One region of the Streptomyces sp. RK9 genome, then DNA from elsewhere that is predicted to be linked to it. Evidence: riboswitches for the same ligand, from Rfam matches in the RefSeq annotation. Region 1 holds a riboswitch; the other holds the start of a gene.
The links. Region 1 has a riboswitch for glycine ahead of gcvT (glycine cleavage system aminomethyltransferase GcvT). Riboswitches for the same ligand answer to the same signal wherever they lie in the genome.
Positions count from the first base shown of each region.

Region 2: it holds a riboswitch for glycine, as region 1 does, so the genes downstream of both, gcvP (aminomethyl-transferring glycine dehydrogenase) here and gcvT (glycine cleavage system aminomethyltransferase GcvT) in region 1, are expected to answer to the same signal.

Region 1 covers NZ_CP173704.1:2,839,546-2,846,829, reverse strand. The annotation lists gene AB6L24_RS32905 (enhanced serine sensitivity protein SseB) at 129-962, opposite strand; gene AB6L24_RS32900 (AAA family ATPase) at 1,063-1,785, opposite strand; glycine riboswitch at 1,929-2,048, shown strand; gene gcvT (glycine cleavage system aminomethyltransferase GcvT) at 2,207-3,331, shown strand; gene gcvH (glycine cleavage system protein GcvH) at 3,465-3,842, shown strand; gene glyA (serine hydroxymethyltransferase) at 3,868-5,130, shown strand; gene AB6L24_RS32880 (L-serine ammonia-lyase) at 5,292-6,662, shown strand; gene AB6L24_RS32875 (phosphatidylinositol-specific phospholipase C) at 6,683-7,284, opposite strand, start outside.
Region 2 covers NZ_CP173703.1:3,316,257-3,323,540, forward strand. The annotation lists gene AB6L24_RS13575 (bifunctional nuclease family protein) at 1-298, shown strand, start outside; gene AB6L24_RS13580 (MerR family transcriptional regulator) at 546-1,178, shown strand; gene AB6L24_RS13585 (DNA polymerase IV) at 1,270-2,889, shown strand; gene AB6L24_RS13590 (PRC-barrel domain-containing protein) at 3,305-3,667, opposite strand; glycine riboswitch at 3,873-3,970, shown strand; gene gcvP (aminomethyl-transferring glycine dehydrogenase) at 4,159-7,047, shown strand; gene AB6L24_RS13600 (DUF5999 family protein) at 7,149-7,284, opposite strand, start outside.

The DNA.
Region 1 (7,284 bases):
GGGGCCGAGGGTGCCGGGCTGTTGGGCAGGCCCGGGGAGGGCCGTCCGCCTCAGCCCGAGCCCCGGCCCCGTGCCGTCCGTCTTCCCCGAGGCCAAGGGGCAGGTGGGAAAGAGCCCTGGGCAGGGGGTCAGTGGGATGTGTAGAACGGGCGGATGTGGGTGCGGAGCCAGTCCGTGACCGGGTCCTGGGCCACGTCCAGGAGGACCAGGTTGACCGGCCAGGCCGGGGGGAACGCGGTGAGGGCGCGGGCCAGGGCCTGCATGGGGGCCTCGCGGGCGTCGCCCTCCCAGGAGGAGAGTTCCACGCCGACGAACAGGGACGGGTCCTCGCCCTCGACGCTGGCCAGGCAGCGACGGGCCGTCAGGACCACCCCGGTCGCCTGGAACTCGCGGGACGCGGCGCTCAGGAAGTCGACCGGGTCCTCCTTCCAGTCCGGCTCGAAGAGACGGACCCGGCCGCCGGTCGTCGGACCGTCCAGCTCCGTGCGCCCCACCTGGCACAGCGCCGCCACAGCGGGCGGCGGCAGCGGCACGACGACCGTGCCCTCGGGGTTCAGGACGATGCCGAGCTGCGGCTGGAGCCCGCGCGCGAACTCCACCGCGGGCGCCACCGTCCAGCTCATCCGGCCCCCCGTGACCTGCTGGAACTGCTGCTCCGACGTGAAGACGGGAACGTACGCCTGGCCGTCGATCTCCAGCGTGGGCAGGTCGAGCGTGCCCTGGTCGGGGCCACCGCCGGACGGGAGCGGGACCCAGACCCGGCCGCGGCCCAGCGTCTCGACGATGCGGGCGCCCACCGAGTCCGACGGCGGCGCCCCGAGCGACGCGGCCAGGACCCCCTCCAGCTCGTTGGCCGGCCAGCCCTCGTACGGATGCCCGTGCGGATACCCCTGGTCCGGGCCCGGCCCCGGTGCCTGTCCCGGTGCCGGAATGCCGCCCGGGTGGTCCCCCGGATAGTTCATCTGTCCTCGACCCCTGCTCTGCGCTCTGCCCTGCTCCTGTGCTGCGGGCCCGACCCTAACCGGGACCCCCGCAGCACCGCCCCCTCAGCCCCCTCAGCCCTCAGCCCTCGAACCCGATCTCCCGCAGCGCCCCCGCCGCCTCCCGGTCAAGGAGCACCGCCGAGCCGCAGCCCCGCGGCAGCTCGCCCCGCTCGGCGGCGCGGACGAGGAGGCCGACCGTCCTGCGGTGGCGCGCGAAGGCGTACCGCGAGACCCCGCGCCCGCGCTCGCGCTGCCCGTCCAGGGCGACCTCGACGGGCACGTCGAGCAGGAGGAGGTGCAGCGTGGCCCCGCGCCGGGCGGCGGCGCGGCCGAGCCACCGGCGCACCCACGGCTGCGTACCGCAGTCGTGCACGACGACGCCCGCGCCGGAGCGCAGCGCCCGGTGCAGGCCCGCGTAGTGCGCGACCCGGACCAGGGGGCGGTAGAGGGCGTACGGCAGGAGCCGGGGCATGCGGGCCGCCCACCGGTCCCGGGTGTCCTGGGAGTCCACACGCGGGCCCGCCACCGCGCGCCGCATCAGCGTGGACTTGCCGCTGCCGGGAAGCCCGGACACGACCACGACGTCGCTCGCGGCGAACACCAGGCGGCGCGGGCCGCGCCGGGCCCGGTCCCTGAGGTCGCGCACGACGGGCCGCGGGAAGTACCCGAGGCTCTCGCGCACGGGGACACCGGGCTGCGGCGGCACCACGCCGCTCCCGGGCGGCGCCGCACCCGTGGTGGTCGCATAAGCACCGCTCCTGCGCACCGTGATCGGCCTCCCCATGCTGGTCACGTCACTCATCCCCAGTACTTCTCCGTTGAGTGTAAAGAGACGGTAATGCCGCACAAGGGCATTCCGCCGTAGCCGCCGTCGTGAAGAAGTTGCTGCTGTCGTGAAGCGGGGGCGCGTGCAATGATGTGCGCGCCAACTCCATACCGGCCGCTTGAATCCGCGCGGGAGAGTTCCCGGAGACGTGACCGCACCTCGATGCGGACGTCGTCCCGGGGCGCCGAAGGAGCAAGTTCCTCCCTTGAATCTCTCAGGCCCCGTACCGCGCGGGCGAGGCACATCTGAAAAGCGGGTCGATCCCCGGTCACAGGGGCGGCTCCACCCAAGGTGCAAGTCATGACCCGTCATACGCACGGGACGTGGTGAACCTCTCAGGTTCGATGACAGATGGGGAGGATCGACCTCGCCCGTCATGCCCCGGGAGCCAGTACTGATGAGCAATACCCCACGCCACACCGCCCTGGACGCCCTGCATCGCGACCTCGGTGCGACCATGACCGACTTCGCGGGCTGGGACATGCCGCTGCGGTACGCCAGCGAGCGCGACGAGCACAACGCCGTCCGCACCCGCGCCGGCCTCTTCGACCTCTCCCACATGGGCGAGATCACGGTCTTCGGCCCCGCGGCGGTGGACCTGCTCAACCACGCCCTGGTCGGCAACATCGGCTCCGTCGGCGTCGGCCGCGCCCGCTACACCATGATCTGTCAGGCCGACGGCGGCATCCTGGACGACCTGATCGTCTACCGGCTCCAGGACCAGGAGTACATGGTCGTCGCCAACGCCGGGAACGCCCAGGTCGTGCTGGACGCGCTGACCGCGCGCGCCGACGGGTTCGACGCCGTGGTCCGCGACGACCGCGACGCCTACGCCCTCATCGCCGTCCAGGGCCCGGAGTCCCCCGGCATCCTGAAGGCGGTCACGGACGCCGACCTCGACGGCCTGAAGTACTACGCGGGCCTGCCCGGCACCGTCGCGGGCGTCCCCGCCCTGATCGCCCGCACCGGCTACACCGGCGAGGACGGCTTCGAGCTGTTCGTGGCCCCCGAGCACGCCGAGCAGCTGTGGCGGGCGCTCACCGAGGCCGGTGCCCCGGTGGGCCTGGTCCCCTGCGGCCTGTCCTGCCGCGACACGCTGCGCCTGGAGGCGGGCATGCCGCTGTACGGGCACGAGCTGACGACGGCCCTGACGCCGTTCGACGCCGGTCTGGGGAGGGTCGTCAAGTTTGACAAGACGACCCACGCGGACGACTTCGTGGGCGTCGAGGCGCTCCGCGCGGCCGCCGAGCGCGCCGAGTCCGCTCCCCCGCGCAAGCTGGTCGGCCTGATCGCCGAGGGCCGCCGGGTCCCGCGCGCGGGCATGTCCGTGGTCGTCGGCGGCGAGGTCGTCGGCGAGGTCACCTCCGGCGCGCCGTCCCCGACCCTCGGCAAGCCCATCGCGATGGCGTACGTCGACGCGGCGCACGCCGCCCCCGGCACGGCGGGCGTGGGCGTGGACATCCGCGGCACGCACGAGCCGTACGAAGTCGTCGCGCTGCCGTTCTACAAGCGCCAGAAGTAGCCCGGCGGCGACGGCCCACGCCCGGTCCGCGGACGCCTCCGCGTCCCGTCGGCCCCGGTGGCGGCACGCGCCCGTCTCAGTCCGTAAGACCCACGTTCCTCAGCACTCGCCCGCGTACAGGAGAATTCAGGCCATGAGCAACCCCCAGCAGCTGCGTTACAGCAAGGAGCACGAGTGGCTGTCGGCCACCGAGGACGGTGTGGCGACGATCGGCATCACCGAGTTCGCGGCCAACGCGCTCGGTGACGTCGTCTACGCCGACCTCCCGGCCGCAGGCACCACGGTCACCGCGGGCGAGACCTGCGGCGAGCTGGAGTCGACCAAGTCGGTCAGCGACCTCTACTCGCCGGTCACCGGCGAGGTCGTCGAGGCCAACCAGGACGTCGTGGACGACCCGTCCCTGGTGAACTCGGCCCCCTTCGAGGGTGGCTGGCTGTTCAAGGTGCGCGTCGCGGAGGAGCCGGGCGACCTGCTCTCCGCGGACGAGTACACCGCGTTCTCCGGCAGCTGACCACGGCGTAAGGACTGATCTTCCGATGTCGCTTATGAACACCCCTCTCCACGAGCTCGACCCGGACGTCGCCGCCGCCGTCGACGCCGAGCTCGTCCGCCAGCAGTCCACCCTGGAAATGATCGCCTCGGAGAACTTCGCTCCGGTCGCCGTCATGGAGGCCCAGGGCACCGTCCTCACCAACAAGTACGCCGAGGGCTACCCCGGCCGCCGCTACTACGGCGGCTGCGAGCACGTGGACGTGACCGAGCAGATCGCCATCGACCGGGTCAAGGACCTGTTCGGCGCCGAGTACGCCAACGTCCAGCCGCACTCCGGCGCCTCCGCCAACCAGGCCGCCCTCTTCGCGATCGCCCAGCCCGGCGACACGATCCTCGGCCTCGACCTGGCGCACGGCGGGCACCTCACCCACGGCATGCGCCTGAACTTCTCCGGCAAGCAGTTCAACGTGGTCGCCTACCACGTGGACGCGGCCGGTCTGGTCGACATGGCCGAGGTCGAGCGCCTGGCCAAGGAGAACAACCCGAAGGTGATCATCGCGGGCTGGTCCGCCTACCCGCGGCAGCTGGACTTCGCCGAGTTCCGCCGCATCGCCGACGAGGTCGGCGCGAAGCTGTGGGTCGACATGGCGCACTTCGCCGGGCTCGTCGCCGCGGGCCTGCACCCCAACCCGGTGCCGTACGCGGACGTGGTCACCTCCACCACGCACAAGACGCTCGGCGGCCCGCGCGGCGGCATCATCCTGGCCCGCAACAAGGACTTCGCGAAGAAGCTGAACTCCGCGGTCTTCCCCGGCTTCCAGGGCGGCCCCCTGGAGCACGTGATCGCCGCGAAGGCCGTCTCCTTCAAGGTCGCCGCCTCGGACGACTTCAAGGAGCGACAGCAGCGCACCCTGGACGGCGCCCGCATCCTGGCCGAGCGCCTGGTGAGGGACGACGTCAAGGCCGTCGGCGTGGACGTCCTGTCCGGCGGCACGGACGTGCACCTGGTCCTGGTCGACCTCCGCAACAGCGAGCTGGACGGGCAGCAGGCCGAGGACCGCCTCCACGAGGTCGGCATCACGGTCAACCGCAACGCCATCCCGAACGACCCGCGGCCCCCGATGGTCACCTCCGGCCTGCGGATCGGCACCCCTGCCCTGGCCACCCGCGGCTTCCAGGACGAGGACTTCCGCGAGGTCGCGGACGTCATCGCCGAGACCCTGAAGCCCGACTTCGACGCCGAGGCCCTCAAGGCCCGGGTGTCCGCTCTGGCCGCGAAGCACCCGCTGTACCCCGGCCTGAAGTAGTTTCGTACGCTTTAGTTGGTACGGACTTCCGGGGCACCGCGCACACTGGACATGAGGACAGTGCGCGCGGTGCCCCGCACCACGTGCCCACCAGCACGGCAAGCTGCCCCCGCACCACCCGGCGGACAACGGCGTCTACCACCCATCATTGGAGTTCCACCGTGGCCATCTCGGTCTTCGACCTGTTCTCGATCGGCATCGGCCCGTCCAGCTCCCACACGGTCGGCCCGATGCGCGCGGCGCGCATGTTCGCCCGCCGCCTGAAGAACGAGGGCCTGCTGGCCCACACCGTCTCGATACGGGCGGAGCTGTACGGCTCCCTCGGTGCCACCGGCCACGGCCACGGCACCCCCAAGGCCGTCCTGCTCGGCCTGGAGGGCGAGTCCCCGCGCACCGTGAACGTGGAGTCGGCGGACGACCGCGTCGAGGAGATCAAGTCCACGGGCCGCCTGAACGTCCTCGGCATGCACGACATCGCCTTCGACTTCGACGCCGACCTGATCCTGCACCGCCGCAAGGCCCTGCCGTACCACGCGAACGGCATGACCGTCTTCGCGTACGACACCGACGGCGCCCTCGTCCTGGAGAAGACGTACTACTCGGTGGGCGGCGGCTTCGTCGTCGACGAGGACGCAGTGGCCGGGGAGAACCCGATCGTCCCGGACGACACCGTCCTGAAGTACCCCTTCCGCACCGGCGACGAGCTCCTGCGCCTCTCCTCCGAGACGGGCCTGTCCATCTCCGCCCTGATGCTGGAGAACGAGAAGGCCTGGCGCACCGAGGACGAGATCCGCTCCGGCCTCCTCGACATCTGGCGCGTCATGCAGGCCTGCGTGTCCCGCGGCATGTCCCGCGAGGGCATCCTGCCCGGCGGCCTGAAGGTCCGCCGCCGCGCCGCGAACTCGGCCCGGCAGCTGCGCGCCGAGGGCGACCCGCAGGCCCGCGCCATGGAGTGGATCACGCTGTACGCGATGGCGGTGAACGAGGAGAACGCCGCGGGCGGCCGCGTGGTCACCGCCCCGACGAACGGCGCCGCCGGGATCATCCCCGCCGTCCTGCACTACTACATGAACTTCGTGCCCGGCGCCGACGACGAGGGCGTCGTCCGCTTCCTGCTCGCCGCGGGCGCCATCGGCATGCTCTTCAAGGAGAACGCCTCCATCTCCGGCGCCGAGGTCGGCTGCCAGGGCGAGGTCGGCTCCGCCTGCTCGATGGCAGCAGGCGCCCTCGCCGAGGTCCTCGGCGGCTCCCCGGAGCAGGTCGAGAACGCCGCCGAGATCGGCATGGAGCACAACCTCGGCCTGACCTGCGACCCGGTCGGCGGGCTCGTCCAGATCCCGTGCATCGAGCGCAACGGCATGGCCGCCGTGAAGGCCGTGACCGCCGCGAAGATGGCGATGCGCGGCGACGGCAGCCACAAGGTGTCCCTCGACAAGGTCATCAAGACCATGAAGGAGACCGGCGCCGACATGAGCGTGAAGTACAAGGAGACGGCGCGCGGCGGGCTCGCCGTGAACATCATCGAGTGCTGAGGCCCACCGCGCGGCCGCCGCTAGTTGCGCGCGATCAGTGACTCCACCAGGCCGGCGCGGGTGTTGGGATAGTCCATCGGGACGATCCCGAGCCCGCGCCAGGTCCGTCCCTCCGCGCTCTCCAGGAGGGTGTGCGTCCTCGGGTTGAGGTCGTCGGAGTTCCAGCGCGGCGGGATCGCGGCGGCCGTGCTGACGAAGTTGATGTACTGCTTGCCGGGCTGGGCCGCGGCCTTCCTGAAGTGCGCCTCGATCTTCGGGAACTTGGCGGCGGGCACCGCGTTGTAGTCGTCCTGGATGTCGAAGACGCCGCCGTCGCCCCAGCGGATGCCGCCGGGCAGACCACCGTTGTCGGCGATGAGGACGACCTTCCCGCGGACCTCGCCGAGGCGCGGCCAGGCGTCGCCGATGTGGAACAGGGAGCGCCAGCCGCGCCGGTCGAGGTAGTCGTCGAAGATCGCCCGGAAGGCGGCGTCGTTCGCCTCCGAGTACTCCTGCTTGACGCGCATCAGCACGGTCTCGCTCGGCTGCCCGCGCAGAAAGTCCCGGCAGGCGCCGAGCACGTCGTCGAAATTCAGGTTCTGGTAGAACGCGCCGTGGTGGATGGTGAAGGACCCCTCGAAGG
Region 2 (7,284 bases), on a different replicon from region 1:
CCTGTTCAAGGACGTGCTGGAGGCTGTCGGCCAGGAGCTCACCGAAGTACGCATCACCGACCTGCGGGAAGGCGTGTTCTACGCCGAGCTGGTCTTCGCCAGCGGGGTCGAGGTGAGCGCGCGGCCCTCCGACGCCATAGCGCTCGCGCTGCGCACCGGAACGCCGATCTTCGGCAGTGACGGGGTGCTCGACGACGCCGGGATCGCCATTCCGGACGAGCAGGAGGACGAGGTGGAGAAGTTCCGCGAGTTCCTCGATCAGATCTCGCCCGAGGACTTCGGCACCAACAGCCAGTGAGCCGCTTCGGGCGGCGTGTCCGGTGCCCCGGCCGGCCGTCGGCGGCCGATGGCGCGCCGTCGTTCGTCGGCCCGTAGGACCCCTCCGGGAGGCCGTCCCCGGATCATTCGGCTAGCCTTTCCCCGCAGCGTGGGAGGGGAAACCACTCGCAGGGTGATTATCACCCGGCGTGCCGAGTGTGGCGTTCGTTGACGAGCCCCTGGTGACTGCCTACCGTCGAGGAGGCAGGTCAAGGACGGAGGTCGGCGTGAGAAGCAGCGGCGACGGCACAGCGGTGGGCGGTCCGTACCCGCATCACAGCAGCTCGGCCGATCACTCTCCGAAACGCCCGGTGGCAGTGCCCGGCGGCACCTCCGGACCGGAAGGTCAGGAGGAGGGCCCCGAGCACGAGCGGGTCGGTTATCGGGGTCCCACGGCGTGCGCCGCCGCGGGCATCACCTACCGCCAGTTGGACTACTGGGCGCGGACCGGGCTCGTCGAGCCCAGTGTGCGCGCGGCCGGTGGCTCCGGGACCCAGCGGCTCTACAGCTTCCGTGACGTGGTCGTTCTGAAGATCGTGAAGCGGTTCCTCGACACCGGGGTGTCGCTGCAGAACATCCGCACCACGGTCCAGCACCTGCGGGACAGCGGATTCCGGGACCTGGAGCGCACGACGCTGATGAGCGACGGGGCGACGGTCTACGAATGCACCTCGCCCAACGAGGTCCACGATCTGCTCCAGGGCGGGCAGGGCGTCTTCGGGATCGCCGTGGGCGTGGTGTGGCGCGATGTGGAGGCCGCCCTTTCGCAGCTCCACGGGGAGCGCATCGACACGGGGGAGACCCTGGTGGGGCACCACCCCGGGGACGAGCTCGCGAGGCGCCGCAACCGGGCCGTGTGAGGCGGTCGGCGACGGCCGGCGGGGGGCTGGCGGGGCGGTTGTGCCTGGTGGCTCAGGGGCATTGTCAGTGGCTTGAGGCAGCATCGGTGGTGTGAGGACCGCGCCGACGATTCTGCATCTCGACATGGACGCCTTCTACGCGTCCGCCGAGCAGGCTGCCAAGCCGAGCCTGCGGGGCAAGGCTGTCGTCGTCGGCGGGCTCGGACCGCGCGGTGTGGTCGCCACCGCCTCCTACGAGGCGCGTCGGTTCGGCGTGCACTCGGCGATGCCCATGGGGCAGGCGCGGCGGCTCGCGCCGAACGCCGCGTATCTCGTGCCCCGGTTCTCGTTCTACCGGCAGATCAGCGACCAGGTGATGCGGCTCCTGCGGGAGCTGTCGCCGCTGGTGGAGCCGCTGAGCCTGGACGAGGCCTTCGTGGACCTGGAGGCGGGCGGCGTCGCGGCGGACGAGGCGGCCGCGCGGGCCGTGGGGGAGCGGCTGCGGGCGGACATCCTGCGGGTCACGGGGCTCTCCGGGTCCGTGGGGCTCGCCGTGTCCAAGATGCTGGCGAAGATCGCCTCCGAGCAGGCCAAGCCGGACGGGCTCCTGCTGATATCACCCGGCACGGAGCGGGAGCTGCTCGCGCCCATGACCGTGCGGACGCTGCCAGGGGTGGGGCCCGCCACCGGCGACCACCTGCGACGGGCCGGGATCACCACGGTCGGGGAGCTGGCCGAGGCCGGGGAGGACGAGCTCGTACGGCTCCTGGGGAAGGCCCACGGCGGGTCGCTGTACGCCATGGCGCTGGCGCGGGACGAGCGGCCCGTGGTGGCCGAGCGGGACACCAAGTCGGTCAGCGTCGAGGACACGTACGACGTGGACATCCACGACCGGGTGCGGGTGCGTATGGAGGTCGCGCGCCTCGCCGACCGGTGCGTGCAGCGGCTGCGGGACGCGGGGCACTCCGGGCGGACCATCGTGCTGAAGGTACGGCGCTTCGACTTCTCGACCCTGACGCGCTCCGAGACGCTGCGCGGCCCCACGGACGACCCCGGGGTGGTGCGGGAGGCGGCCGCGCGGCTCCTGGAGTCCGTGGACACGACGGGCGGGGTGCGGCTGTTGGGGGTCGGGGTGAGCGGGCTCGCGGACTACACGCAGGAGGATCTGTTCGCGCAGGCACAGGCACAGGCCGACGCGGAGGCTGAAGCGGAGGCGGGCGCGGGGGGCGGTGCGGCTGGGACGGGTGCTGAGGGCGTGGTGAGGGCTGAGGCGGACGTGCGGGCGGATGTGGGGGCCCGGAACGGGGTGGGGCTTGGGACGGGGGAGGCGGGTGGTGGTGAGGCGCTGGACGGGGACGGGCGGAGTGAGGTCGCGGGCGGGGGTGAGGCTGGTGGTGACGGGGCCGGTGGTGCGGAGTACCCCGCGCCGGCCGAGCGCAGGTGGTCGGCCGGGCACGACGTGCGGCATGCGGTGCACGGGGCGGGGTGGGTGCAGGGGAGTGGTCTGGGGCGGGTGACGGTGCGGTTCGAGACGCCGGGGTCGGCGCCGGGGCGGGTGCGGACGTTCCGGACGGACGATCCGGAGCTGGAGGCGTCGGATCCGTTGCCGTTGGTGGCTTCGGGGCATGCCGATGGTGGTCGGACGGCCTCGGAGGTCGGTGCCGCTGAGGATGCTGTGGGTGCCGGGGAGCCTGGGGTGGCCGGGACGCCGGAGGTGTCGGGGGCGCCGTGAGTGCCGAGGGCTCTGGGGCTCGGGGTATGCGCCACGGCAGGCCGCAGCAGGCCGCAGCAGGCCGCAGCAGGCCACGGCGAGCCGAGCGAGCCTGGGGTGGGCCCGGGGCACCGGGGAGACCCGTGTGCCCCCGGGGCGGGGCGTGTGTGACCCCCCAAGGTGAGGCGTGCCCCCAACGGTGAGCCGACGGGCGCGGTCTCGACGTGCCCCCGGGCAGGCCAGCGGTGCAGCCTCGACGTGCCCCAGGGGAGAGTCGACGGGCGCAGCCTCAATGTCCCCCAGGGCGGACCAGCGGCGCAGCGTCGACGTCCCCCACGGCGGCCCAGCGGCGCAGCGTCGATGTGCCCCACGGCGGACCAGCGGCACAGCCTCGACATCCCCCCGGCGGCCCACCGCCGCAGCCCCGCCCCGTCGGCTACGCGGACGTCTGGCCGAAGTCCGCGTCCGGCGGGGGCGGCGGCGGGGCCAGGTCCAGGCCGTAGTGGCGGTAGAGCTGGAGTTCCTGCTCCGGGGACAGATGGCGGCCGACGCCGAAGTCCGGGGCGTCCTTGATCAGGGCGCGTTCGAAGGGGACCCGGAGGGTGCCGTCGTCGACCAGCTCGCTGGGCTCCAGGGGGACGAAGGCGTCCCTGCTGAACAGCCCCGTCCGTATGGCCGCCCACTCCGGCGCACCGGTGGCATCGTCGAGATAGACCTCGTCGACTGTGCCGATCTTGGCCCCGTCGCGGTCGAACGCCTTGCGGCCGATCAGGTTGCGCGGATCGATGTCGGTCTGCACGGGCCCTCCAACTGGTCGCGCGTCGTTCCTGCTCGTTCGCGCTCGTACCCGGTTGTGCTTACTTGTTCCTGGTCGTACCTGTTAGTACCTGCTCGTACTTACTCGTCCGGAATGTGCTTGTCATCACTACGAAAGAGCACATCGAGGCGGGCGGCCACTCGAGGGATCGGTCGCGGTCCTCGCTGGTAGGCTGGCGAGTGGCTGTTGACCCCGTGCGGGAGAGCTCTTCGGTGGCAGCACCGGAGGCGCCGAAGGAGCAACTCCTCCCCGGAATCTCTCAGGCCCATGTACCGCACGGACGAGGTCACTCTGGAAAGCAGGGCGGGCGTCGGGCGGGCACGTCCGGAACCCTTCCTCACCGACGGTGAAAGCAGTGCTGTCCTCGGGCGGTGCTGTGAAGCTCTCAGGTTGAGATGACAGAGGGGGAGGCCGTCCGGGTACCCGCGCCGTGGTGCCCCTCGCAGGTCGTGTCAGACCAGGAGGCCTCCGCAATGACCGCCACTCCTCGTACTCCGCTTTCGCAGCTGGAGCAGGGAATCCCCTTCGAACAGCGGCACATCGGACCCGATGCAGAAGCCCGCGCCAAGATGCTCGCCCAGGTCGGGTACGGCTCCCTCGACGAGCTGACGGCCGCCGCGGTGCCGGATGTGATCAAGAACGCCGAGGCCCTCGAGCTGCCCGGTGCGCGGACCGAGGCCGAGGTCCTGGCCGAGCTGCGCTCCCTCGCCGACCGCAACCAGGTGCTCGACTCGATGATCGGGCTCGGCTACTACGGCACGTTCACGCCGCCGGTGATCCTGCGGAACGTGATGGAGAACCCGGCCTGGTACACGGCGTACACGCCCTACCAGCCGGAGATCTCGCAGGGCCGCCTGGAGGCGCTGCTCAACTTCCAGACCGTCGTCGCCGACCTGACCGGACTGCCCACCTCCGGTGCCTCCCTGCTCGACGAGGGCACCGCCGCCGCCGAGGCCATGGCGCTCTCCCGGCGCCTGGGCAAGGTCAAGAACGGCGTCTTCCTCGTCGACGCCGACGTGCTGCCGCAGACCATCGCCGTGATCCAGACCCGCGCCGAGCCGACCGGCGTCGAGGTCGTCGTCGCGGACCTCACGGACGGCATCCCGGCCGACGTCGCCGAGCGCGGCGTGGTCGGCGTGCTGATCCAGTACCCCGGCGCCTCCGGTGCCGTACGGGACATCAAGGCGCTCATCGACCAGGCCCACGACCTCGGCGCAATCGTTTCTGTGGCCGCCGACCTGCTGGCGCTCACGCTGCTCACCTCGCCCGGCGAGCTCGGCGCGGACATCGCCGTCGGCACCACCCAGCGCTTCGGCGTGCCGATGGGCTTCGGCGGCCCGCACGCCGGCTACATGGCGGTGCGCGAGAAGTTCGCCCGCAGCCTGCCCGGACGCCTCGTCGGCGTGTCCGTCGACGCCGACGGCAACAAGGCCTACCGCCTCGCGCTGCAGACCCGTGAGCAGCACATCCGCCGCGAGAAGGCGACCAGCAACATCTGTACCGCCCAGGTGCTGCTCGCCGTCATGGCCGGGATGTACGCCGTCTACCACGGCCCCGAGGGCCTCAAGGCGATCGCCCGGCGCACCCACCGCTACGCGACGATCCTCGCCGCGGGCCTCGAGGCCGGTGGCGTCGAGGTCGTGCACGAGGCGTACTTCGACACGCTGACCGTCCGCGTGCCGGGCAAGGCCGCCGACATCGTGACCGCGGCCCGCGAGGGCGGCGTGAACATCCACCTCGTGGACGCCGACCAGGTGTCGTTCGCGTGCGACGAGACCACGACGCGGGCGCAGCTCGCCGCGGTCTGGACGGCGTTCGGCGTCGAGGCCGACGTCGAGGCGCTCGACACGTCCGTCGCGGACGGCCTGCCCGCCGCCCTGCTGCGCTCCGACGACATCCTCGCGCACCCCGTCTTCCACCAGTACCGCTCCGAGACCGCGATGCTGCGCTACCTGCGCCGCCTCGCCGACCGGGACTACGCGCTGGACCGCGGCATGATCCCGCTGGGCTCCTGCACCATGAAGCTCAACGCCACCACGGAGATGGAGCCGGTCACCTGGCCGGAGTTCGGCCAGCTGCACCCCTTCGCGCCCGCCCAGCAGGCGCAGGGCTATCTGACGCTGATCCGGGAGCTGGAGGAGCGGCTCGCCGAGGTCACCGGCTACGACAAGGTGTCGCTGCAGCCCAACGCGGGTTCGCAGGGCGAGCTCGCCGGACTGCTCGCGGTCCGCGGCTACCACCGGGCCAACGGCGACGACCAGCGGACCGTCTGCCTGATCCCGTCCTCCGCGCACGGCACCAACGCCGCCAGCGCCGTGATGGCCGGCATGAAGGTCGTCGTGGTGAAGACCGCGGACGACGGCGAGATCGACGTCGAGGACCTGCGGGCCAAGATCGAGCAGCACCGCGACCAGCTCGCCGTCCTGATGATCACCTACCCGTCCACGCACGGCGTCTTCGAGGAGCACGTCGCCGACATCTGCGCGCAGGTGCACGACGCGGGCGGCCAGGTCTACGTCGACGGCGCCAACCTCAACGCCCTGGTGGGCCTCGCCAAGCCCGGCCACTTCGGCGGCGACGTCTCGCACCTGAACCTGCACAAGACGTTCTGCATCCCGCACGGCGGCGGCGGCCCCGGCGTCGGCCCGGTGGCCGTGCGCGAGCACCTCGCCCCGTACCTGCCCAACCACCCGCTGCAGCCCGCGGCCGGCCCCGAGACGGGCGTCGGGCCCATCTCGGCCGCGCCGTGGGGCTCCGCCGGGATCCTGCCGATCTCCTGGGCGTACGTGCGCCTCATGGGCGGTGAGGGCCTCAAGCGCGCCACGCAGGTCGCCGTGCTCTCCGCGAACTACATCGCCAAGCGCCTGGAGCCGCACTTCCCGGTGCTCTACACGGGCCCCGGCGGCCTCGTCGCGCACGAGTGCATCATCGATCTGCGTCCGCTGAGCAAGTCCACGGGCGTGAGCGTCGACGACATCGCCAAGCGGCTCATCGACTACGGCTTCCACGCGCCGACCATGTCGTTCCCGGTCGCCGGCACGCTGATGATCGAGCCGACGGAGAGCGAGGACCTGGACGAGCTGGACCGGTTCTGCGCGGCGATGATCGCCATTCGCGGTGAGATCGAGAAGGTCGCGAGCGGCGAGTGGAGCGCCGACGACAACCCGCTGCGCAACGCCCCGCACACCGCCGCCGCGCTCGGCGGCGACTGGGAGCACGGCTACACCCGCGAGGAGGCCGTCTTCCCGGCCGGAGTGGTGGCGGCGGACAAGTACTGGCCGCCGGTGCGTCGTATCGACCAGGCGTACGGCGACCGGAACCTGGTCTGCTCCTGCCCGCCGCTGGATGCGTACGAGGACTGATACCGCCTGAAACCGCGGTGCCGCGGCACATGCGGCGCACATGAGTCAGGGCCGGTTCGGACGGAAGTCCGGGCCGGCCCTTGGTGTGCGTGGTGGACGGCTCAGGCGGCCGTCATCACCTGGTTGGTGCCCAGCGGCCGGTGCGGGGCGATGATCTCCCCGTTCGGCAGCAGCTCACCGGTGTCCTCGAAGAGAAGGACGCCGTTGCACAGCAGACTCCATCCCTGCTCCGGGTGG